Regions from separate parts of the Sulfitobacter sp. D7 genome, predicted to be linked through region 1. Evidence: riboswitches for the same ligand, from Rfam matches in the RefSeq annotation. Region 1 holds a riboswitch; the other holds the start of a gene.
The links. A riboswitch is a leader RNA that binds a small molecule or an ion and turns the genes downstream of it on or off. The one in region 1 is predicted to bind thiamine pyrophosphate.

Region 1 (4,413 bases):
AATCCTGCAACGTTTCACGCAGCCGCGGCACCAGAATGCGCAGCACGAAAGGCAGCGCCATCAGCGCGTTCACGAGGGCCGTAACGGGGAGGCTCAGCCGCGCGGGATCCAGCACCGGGTTGATCATGATGAACCAGCCCGTGCCGATCATCAGCGGAGAGGCCGCAAGCCCCATCAGGCCAATCGCCTCCACCCCGCCGCGCCGCCGGGTAGCGATCCAACCCGCCATCGGCAAGGCCAGTGCGGCAAGTACCATCACGCTGAAGCCCGCCACCAGAATGCTATTCAATGTAGCTTGCCACACCGAAGGCGGCAGTTGCCCCAAACCTACCAATCCGCGCAGCACTACAGCCCCCAGCGGCAGCAGCAAAAACAATGCGGCAACCGAAATCACGGTAATGTCCAACGCTCGCTGCCCCCCGCCCAGCGCATCCCAGCGGCGCAGGGGGCGGTCCAGCCCACCGCCCAAGCTGATCGGCGGGATCAGCCAAAGCGCCGCAACCGCCGCAGCACCGGCGAGCACAAGCTGCACCACCGACAAAAGCGCCGCCCGCCCAAGGTCAAAATCAAACCGAAACGCCTGATAGATCACCAGCTCGATCGTCGTCGCGCGTGGCCCACCACCCAGTGTCAGGGCCACGGCAAAACTGGTCAGACAAATCACGAAGATCAGCGCCGCCACGCCGGGCAGCACCTGCCGCAGCATTGGCCATTCCAGCGCCAGAAACAGTGCACGGGGCGTCATCTGCAGCTGCCCGGCCAGTCGAAATCGCTCGGACGGTATGCTCTGCCAGCCTTGCAGCAAAAGCCGTGTCGCCAGCGGAAGATTAAAGAAAACATGGGCCAGAACGACGCCATGCAGCCCGTAGATCGACACGGGCGGCAGGCCCAGAGCCGCGCCAAATTGGTTCAGCACGCCCGAGCGGCCAAAGACCGTCAGCAACCCCAACACCGCTACGATCACCGGTAAGATAAAGGGCGCGCCGAGCAATGTAATCAGCAACCCGCGCCCCCAAAACCGCCGCCGCGCCAAGGCCCGCGCGACCGGCACCGCCAGCAGCACAGACAGCACCGCCGACCACACCGCCTGCGTGACAGTAAAACGCACCGCCGCCCAGTCCGCCGCGCCGAGCCCTGCCCCCACATCGGCCGCCATGAAAACGGCGACCAGGGCGGCAAGGATCAGGCCCGCGACCAGAGCGGCGGCGAAAAGCCCCGTCTTGCTGCTTAGCGCGACAGCGCGGTCAGCCATTCGTTCAAGGCCTCCTCACGGAGCGCAGGTACTTCGGCATTGGGCACCAATAGCGCCTTGCCGGGTTGGATCATCCCGTCGAACCCTTCGGGCAGACCGCCCTCAGGTGTCACGGCGGGATACATCCAGTTGGTCGTCGGCAACACCGATTGCGCCGCGTTGGACACGAGGTATTGCAGAAACTGATCGGCCAGCTCCGGCTGATCCGACCCCGCGAGCTTCCCCGCCACTTCGATCTGCATGTAGTGGCCTTCGTCAAACAGCGCCGCTGTCTTGCTGTCATCCTCCTCTGCGATCAGGTGATAGGCGGGGGATGTGGTGTAGCTCAGCACCATGTCGGCCTCGCCTTCGAGGAACAGGCCGTAGGCCTCGGACCAGCCCTTGGTGACGGTCACGACGTTATCCGCCAGTCCTGCCCAAACCTCGGGCGCCTCATCGCCATAGGCCGTTTTGACCCACATCAGCAGACCCAGACCGGGGGTTGAGGAGCGCGGGTCTTGGATGACGATCTTCAAATCGCTCTCGGCCAGCGCTTTGAAATCGGTGGGCGCGGAGAGGTCCGTGCCATGGACAAAAGCGAAGTAGCCCCAGTCATAGGGGACGAAGACGTCATCTTCCCAAGTGATCGGCAGATCATAGTCAGCCTGCAACCCGCTCGGCGCGAACAGCTCAGTCTCCTTCGCCGCCGCGACAAGGCTGGTGTCGAGCCCCAGTACGATATCCGCGTCAGAGCGCGCGCCCTCAAGCTTGAGCCGCGCCAGCAGTGCCGCGCCATCGCCCATGCCAACGAATTTCAGGTCGCAGCCGCATTCGGCCTCGAACCCCTCTTCAATGGCCGGGCCGGGGCCCCATTCGGTGACGAAACTGTCGTAGGTATAGACCGTCAATTCAGGCGTTTCGGCCCATGCAGCCGATGCGCCCAAGACGCCCGCAGCAAGTGTAAGATACTTCATTGCATCCTCCTTTTGCGGCGAAAGGTAAAAGGTGGATGTCTGTCCGGACCTTCCCTCCGCCGGTGTTAACCGGTTCAGGTTCAACGGGTCCGCACAACACGTACATCTCAGCCCAAAGGCCCCCCGAGGTAGCGTCAGGGGTAGATCGGACCTGCACAATTGGCAAGGCAAATCCCCTTGAGGCAGGGCGCTGCCCCGGCTAAGGGTTTGACAACAGGAGGTCCGCCCATGTCGATCAACAGCTTTGGCCATCTTTACCGGGTCACCACATGGGGCGAAAGCCACGGTCCCGCCCTTGGCGCCACGATTGATGGCTGCCCCCCCGGCGTGCCGATTGACGAGGGCATGATCCAGCAGTGGTTGGACAAGCGCAAACCGGGCCAGAACAAATACACCACGCAGCGGCGTGAAGCGGATGAGGTGCGGATTCTCTCGGGCACCTTCGAAGGGGTAACAACCGGCACGCCAATCCAGCTGATGATCGAGAACACCGATCAGCGCTCCAAAGACTACGGCGATATCAAGGACAAGTTCCGCCCCGGTCATGCCGACATCACCTATTTCCAGAAATACGGCATCCGTGACTATCGCGGAGGTGGGCGTTCCTCGGCCCGTGAAACGGCGGCGCGGGTGGCGGCGGGTGGACTGGCGCGTGAGGCGATCAAGGTGCTGGCCCCGAACCTGCAGATCACCGGCTATATGGTGCAGATGGGTCCGCATAAGATCGACCGGGATGCGTTCGATTGGGACCAGATCGAGCAGAACCCGTTTTGGGTGCCCGACGCTAAGGCGGCAGGCGATTGGGCCGAGTACCTCGACGGGCTGCGCAAATCGGGCAGCAGCGTGGGTGCGATCATCGAAGTCACCGCGCGCGGCGTGCCTGCGGGCATCGGCGCCCCGGTCTATGGCAAGCTCGACACCGATCTGGCCGCCGCAATGATGAGCATCAATGCCGTCAAAGGCGTGGAAATTGGCGAAGGCATGTCAGCCGCGATGCTGACCGGAGAGCTGAACGCGGACGAGATCACCATGGGGCCAGAGGGGCCGGAGTATTCCTCCAACCACGCGGGCGGTATCTTGGGCGGGATCAGCACCGGGCAGGACGTGGTCGTGCGTTTTGCGGTAAAACCGACCTCCAGCATTCTGACCACGCGACGCACCATCACCAAACAAGGCGAAGAGACCGAGATCATCACCAAGGGCCGCCATGATCCCTGCGTTGGCATCCGCGCCGTGCCGGTGGGCGAGGCGATGATGGCCTGCGTGCTGCTGGATCACCTGCTGCTGCACCGCGGTCAGATCGGCACTAACCGCGGACGGATCGGCCCCGAAGCATGAGGACCAGAGCATGAAAGTCGATGATTTCTCCGCCCGCCCCGCCCTTGGCGTCGGGCTGAAGATCACGGCGATCCTGCTCTTTACCTGCATGTCTGCGATCATCAAATCGCTGGCCGACGATGTGCCCGCGGGCGAGTCCGTCTTCTTTCGGTCCTTCTTTGCCATTCCGGTGATCCTGATCTGGCTGGCGCAACGCGGCAAACTGAAAAGCGGGCTGAAGACGAAAAACCCGATGGGCCATGTCTGGCGCGGGCTTTTCGGCACCACGGCAATGGGGCTGACCTTCACCGGCCTCGGCCTGCTGCCCCTGCCCGAGGTCACCGCCATCGGCTTTGCCACACCGATTTTCACTGTGATCCTTGCCGCCGTGTTGCTGGGCGAACAGATCCGTCTGATCCGCGTGACTGCCGTGGCGATCGGGCTGGTCGGGGTGATGATCATCCTCTGGCCGCGTTTCAGCAGCATCGGTACGATGGAACAGACAGCCACGATTGGTGCGCTGTTGATCCTGATGGCGACGATGGTGCGCAGCCTTGTGCAGATCCACATCCGGCAATTGGTGCAGAACGAAGACACGGCGGCGATCGTCTTTTACTTTTCCGTCACTGCATCGGTCTTGGCGCTTTTCACCCTGCCCTTCGGCTGGGTCATGCCTGATCTGCAAACCTTTGGCTTGCTGGTGTTGGCAGGGTTAATCGGCGGAGTGGCGCAGATTCTTATCACCTCGGCTTATCGCTTTGGCTCGGCTTCGATGCTGGCGCCATACGACTATACCTCGATGCTCTTTGCCATCTTGCTGGGCTATGTCTTCTTTGCCGAACTGCCGACGATGATGATGCTGGCAGGCGCAGCCCTAGTGATCAGCGCGGG
Region 2 (4,413 bases), 1.3 Mb from region 1:
GTGATCGCCTCCCGCGCCGAATGGCAACCGGCAGTGTTGGGCAGCAGATGCACGCCGAGCCCGCGCACCATATCCCAAAACGCCTGACCCGCACCCTGTTCGCGGCGCAGGGAAACGGTTGCCACCGGGGCGGCACTTTGGCGAAAGGCGGCCTCCATCACCGCAGGCGAGGGGTAGCGCGCGGTGCCCAGCATCAGCGGCAGGGGCAGAGAAACGCCGTAAAAGTCGCGCATCGCTTAGCCCCCCTGCATGGCGCTGAGCACTTCAAGCCGGTCGCCATCGCTCAGCGTCGTCGCGCCCCGCGCGCCTGCGGGGACGAAATTGCCGTTGAGTGCGGTGGCGACCTTGGCTTCGCCCCAGCCAAGCTCCACCAAGACCGCGTTAAGCTGCGTGGCAGTGACCTCACGCGCTTCGCCGTTCACTTCAATTTTCACGGAATAAATCCCCTGTTGTCGCTGTTGCAAGAAAGGCTGCGGCCTGTTCTGCCAAGGCCGGTGCCATGAGAAACCCGTGCCGAAACAATCCGTTAAGATGCAGCACTGCGCCGCGTTGCACGATGCCGGGAAGGTTGTCGGCAAAGGCGGGGCGCAGGTCGGCGCCCATCTCAATGATCTCGCCTTCGGCAAAGCGCGGGTCGAGCGCATAGGCCGCCGAGAGCAGTTCCAGCGCCGAGCGCGCGGTCATTTGGGCGCGACTGGCGCTTTCGATCTGGGTCGCGCCCAGCATATAAATTCCGTTCCCGCGCGGCACCACATAGAGCGGGTGGCGCGGGTGCAGCAGGCGGATCGGGCGGGTGAGGGTGATCTCAGGCGCGCGCAGCAAGATCATCTCGCCGCGCACCGCCCGCAGGCCGGGTAGGTCGGCGCTGGCGGCCATGCCACGGCAGTCGATCACCGGGCCTGCGACCTTGGATGGGGTGAGGGGCGTGGGCTCGACCTTCACCCCATGGGCGGCGAGCGTTTGGGTAAGATCATGCAGGGCTTGGCGCGGGTTCAGGTGCGCTTCCTCCTCAAAGAACAGCCCGCGCCGATGACGCCCGGTAAGCTCGGGCTCGGAGGCCGCGATGGCGTCGGCGTCGCAAGGGGTGTGGCCGTCGGTCCGGTCGGCGAACCGCTGGATTTCAGCGCGGTCCCGTTCCGGGGCGAGGACCAGCGTGCCCCTGTGGGTGACCTCGGTAATCTCAGACCAGAGCGCTGCCGCGCGCCGCCCGTGGGTCACCACCGCAGGCTCGCTCAGCGCGCCTTCGCAGAAGGGCGCGAGCATCCCGCCCGCCCACCATGAACAGCCATGCGGCCCGGGCGTGCCTTTGCGGTCGACGAGCCTTGGCCGCAGCCCCTGCGCCAGACAGGCCCGCGCGGCCCAAAGCCCCGCCACGCCTGCGCCGATGATGGTGACGTCACTCATGGGGCCAAACCGCGTGGAAATGATGCACCGGGCCGTGGCCACTGCCGATGTTGAGGGTGTCGGCAGCGGCAATGGCGCGTTGCAGATAGGCATGCGCAGCCTGCACGGCCTGCGGCAACGTTTGCCCCCGCGCCAGCCCCGCGGCGATGGCGGCGGAAAGGGTGCAGCCGGTGCCGTGGGTGTTGGCGGTGTGCTGGCGGGGCGCGGAAAGGCGCAGGGTTTCAGCCGCGGTGATCAGCAGATCGACGCAGGTCTCCCCCTTGCCATGCCCGCCCTTCATCAGCACCGCGCCGGGACCGGCCGAGAGCAGGGCGCGGCCCTGTTCCAGCATGGTGGCCTCATCGGTGGCTTCCGGCCTGTCCAGCAGCCGTGCGGCCTCGGGCAGGTTTGGCGTTAGTACATGGGCCAAGGGCAGCATCCGGTCACGCAGTGTCGCCACCGCCTCGGCAGAGAGCAGCGTATCGCCGGATTTTGCCACCATCACCGGGTCGAGCACCACAGGCGCGGCGCAGCCCGCCAGCCCCTCGGCCACGGCGGTGATCGTTTCAGGATCGCCCAACATGCCGATTTTCACCGCACCGATCGCCAGATCGTCAAAGACCGCCGCCATCTGCGCCCGGATCATCGCGGGAGAGATCATCTCGACCCCGGTCACCGCGCGGGTGTTCTGGGCTGTCACGGCGGTGAGCACGCTGGCCCCGTAAACGCCAAGTGCGCTGAAGGTCTTCAGATCGGCCTGAATCCCCGCCCCGCCGCCGCTGTCGGACCCCGCAATCGTCAGTGCTTGAAACGCCATTTGGCCCCCATGTGTTAGATGGGCCAAGGGCGTGTGGATACGGGATAAACGACGGGCCGCGTGGGGCCGATGCTTGGTTCCGTTCCCTACGCCGGTACGACCCGGATCAGGTTCGATGGGTCGGTTTTCACCTCTCAGCCTTGCGGCACCCCAACGGATTGCGGGCAGGCTAGCGAGGCGGGCTGGCAGGGTCAACTGGTGATGGTTAATTTATGAGTTGTCGTTCTGTATCAACTATTTGCGAGTCACACTTCATCAAATACATGAAGATTCGTTAATGAAAATCCCGCGACTTCGGGATCACACGCGCGTCGCGCGGATGGCTATGCATCGCCACCTGACCGGGCAGCGGATGGGTCGGGTGATCACCCCGCGTGGTGATGCCGGGCATCGGTGCGTCCGACAGCGATGCAAGCCTGTCAGAGCGGTCCTTAAGCCGGTCGGCCACCACATGGATCACCCGCCCGTCGGTCTGCACGCGCCCTTCGACCACCAGCAGCCGCGCGGCCATGATCGTGGGGCGGTAAAGCTTGAACATATTGGGCCAGATCACGAGGTTCGCCACGCCGCATTCATCCTCCAGCGTGATGAAACAGACCCCCTTGGCGCTGCCCGGCTTTTGCCGCACCAGCACCAGCCCGGCGAGCTTGACCCGCCGCCCGTGGCCCATTCGCCCCAAATCGCGGGCCGAAGCAAACCCCTGCGCGGCGAGGCTGGAGCGGTAAAAGGACATCGGATGCGCCTTCAGCGACAGGCGCAGCGTTTGGTAGTCGGCCACGACCTGTTCGGCCTTCGGCATCACCGGCAAGGTGACCTCCGGCTCCGGCCCCTGAGCCGCGGCCTCCGCATGGTCAAAGATCGGCAAGGCGGGCGCGTCGCGCAGCCCTTGGGCCTGCCACAGCGCCTGACGTCGGTCGATCCCCATGCTGCGCATCGTGTCGGCGGCGGCAAGCTGGCGGATCGCCTTGGCATCGAGCCCGGCGCGAGACTTGAGGTCTTCGACATCCGCAAAAGGCGCCTCGCGCCGGTCCATGATCCGCGCGGCGGCTTTCTCCTGCAACCCGTCCACCATGCGCAACCCCAGCCGCAGGGCGAAACCGTTGCCACAAGGCTCCAGCGTGCAGTTCCAGTCGGAGTAATTCACATCAACCGCGCGCACCTCGACCTGATGCTCGCGGGCGTCGCGCACGATCTGGGCGGGGGCGTAAAACCCCATCGGCTGCGAGTTCAGCAGCGCGCAGGCAAAGGCCGCCGGGTAGTGGCATTTCATCCAAGACGAGACATAGACCAGCTTGGCAAAACTCGCCGCATGGCTCTCGGGGAAACCATATTCGCCGAACCCCTTGATCTGGTCAAAACAGCGCTGCGCAAAGACCGGGTCATAGCCGCGGTTGGTCATCCGGCCCACCATCTTGTCTTGTAGCTTTTCAATCGTCCCGCGCGAGCGGAAGGTGGCCATGGCCTTGCGCAGCTCATTGGCCTCGGTCGGGGAAAACTGTGCCGCGTCGATGGAGATTTTCATCGCCTGTTCTTGAAAGATCGGCACGCCCAGCGTCCGGCTGAGGATGCTGAACAACTCGTCCTGCGGATAGGCCGGGCCGGGGGCGGGGTAGACGACGCTCTCCATCCCCTGGCGGCGGCGCAGATAGGGGTGGACCATGTCGCCTTGGATCGGGCCGGGGCGGACGATGGCGACCTCGATCACCAGATCATAGAACACGCGGGGGCGCAGCTTCGGCAGCATCGCCATCTGCGCGCGGCTTTCGACCTGAAACACGCCCAGACTGTCGCCCCGGCAGAGCATGTCGTAGGTGGGTCGCCCGGTGGCGTCGTCCTCGTGATCCTCCACCGGGACCGTGGCCAGTTCCAGCGGGCGGTCGTAATGCGCCTCGATCAGATCAAAGCATTTGGCGATACAGGTGAGCATACCAAGCGCGAGGATATCGACCTTGAAAATTTGCAGCGCGTCGATGTCGTCCTTGTCCCATTCGATGAAACTGCGCTCGGGCATGGCGCCGTTGCCGATGGGGACGATCTCGGTCAGGGGGCGTTCGGTCAGGATGAAGCCGCCGACGTGCTGGCTCAGGTGGCGCGGCATGCCGATCATCTGGGAGGCCAGTTTCAGCACCATGCGCAGATAGGGATCTGACAGGTCCAACCCCGCCTCGCGGGCGCGGTCATCGTCCATCTGGCCCTCGAAACTGCCCCAGATC

Region 2: another riboswitch for thiamine pyrophosphate. It lies ahead of thiD (bifunctional hydroxymethylpyrimidine kinase/phosphomethylpyrimidine kinase); the one in region 1 lies ahead of thiB (thiamine ABC transporter substrate binding subunit).

Annotation. Positions count from the first base shown of each region.
Region 1 covers NZ_CP020694.1:237,025-241,437, reverse strand. Annotated here, with positions in the region: gene B5M07_RS01100 (thiamine/thiamine pyrophosphate ABC transporter permease ThiP) at 1-1,252, opposite strand, end outside; gene thiB (thiamine ABC transporter substrate binding subunit) at 1,228-2,205, opposite strand; TPP riboswitch at 2,240-2,341, opposite strand; gene aroC (chorismate synthase) at 2,434-3,543, shown strand; gene B5M07_RS01085 (DMT family transporter) at 3,554-4,413, shown strand, end outside.
Region 2 covers NZ_CP020694.1:1,487,440-1,491,852, forward strand. Annotated here, with positions in the region: gene B5M07_RS07215 (thiazole synthase) at 1-233, opposite strand, end outside; gene thiS (sulfur carrier protein ThiS) at 237-434, opposite strand; gene B5M07_RS07225 (FAD-dependent oxidoreductase) at 424-1,404, opposite strand; gene thiD (bifunctional hydroxymethylpyrimidine kinase/phosphomethylpyrimidine kinase) at 1,397-2,200, opposite strand; TPP riboswitch at 2,267-2,363, opposite strand; gene B5M07_RS07235 (error-prone DNA polymerase) at 2,475-4,413, opposite strand, start outside.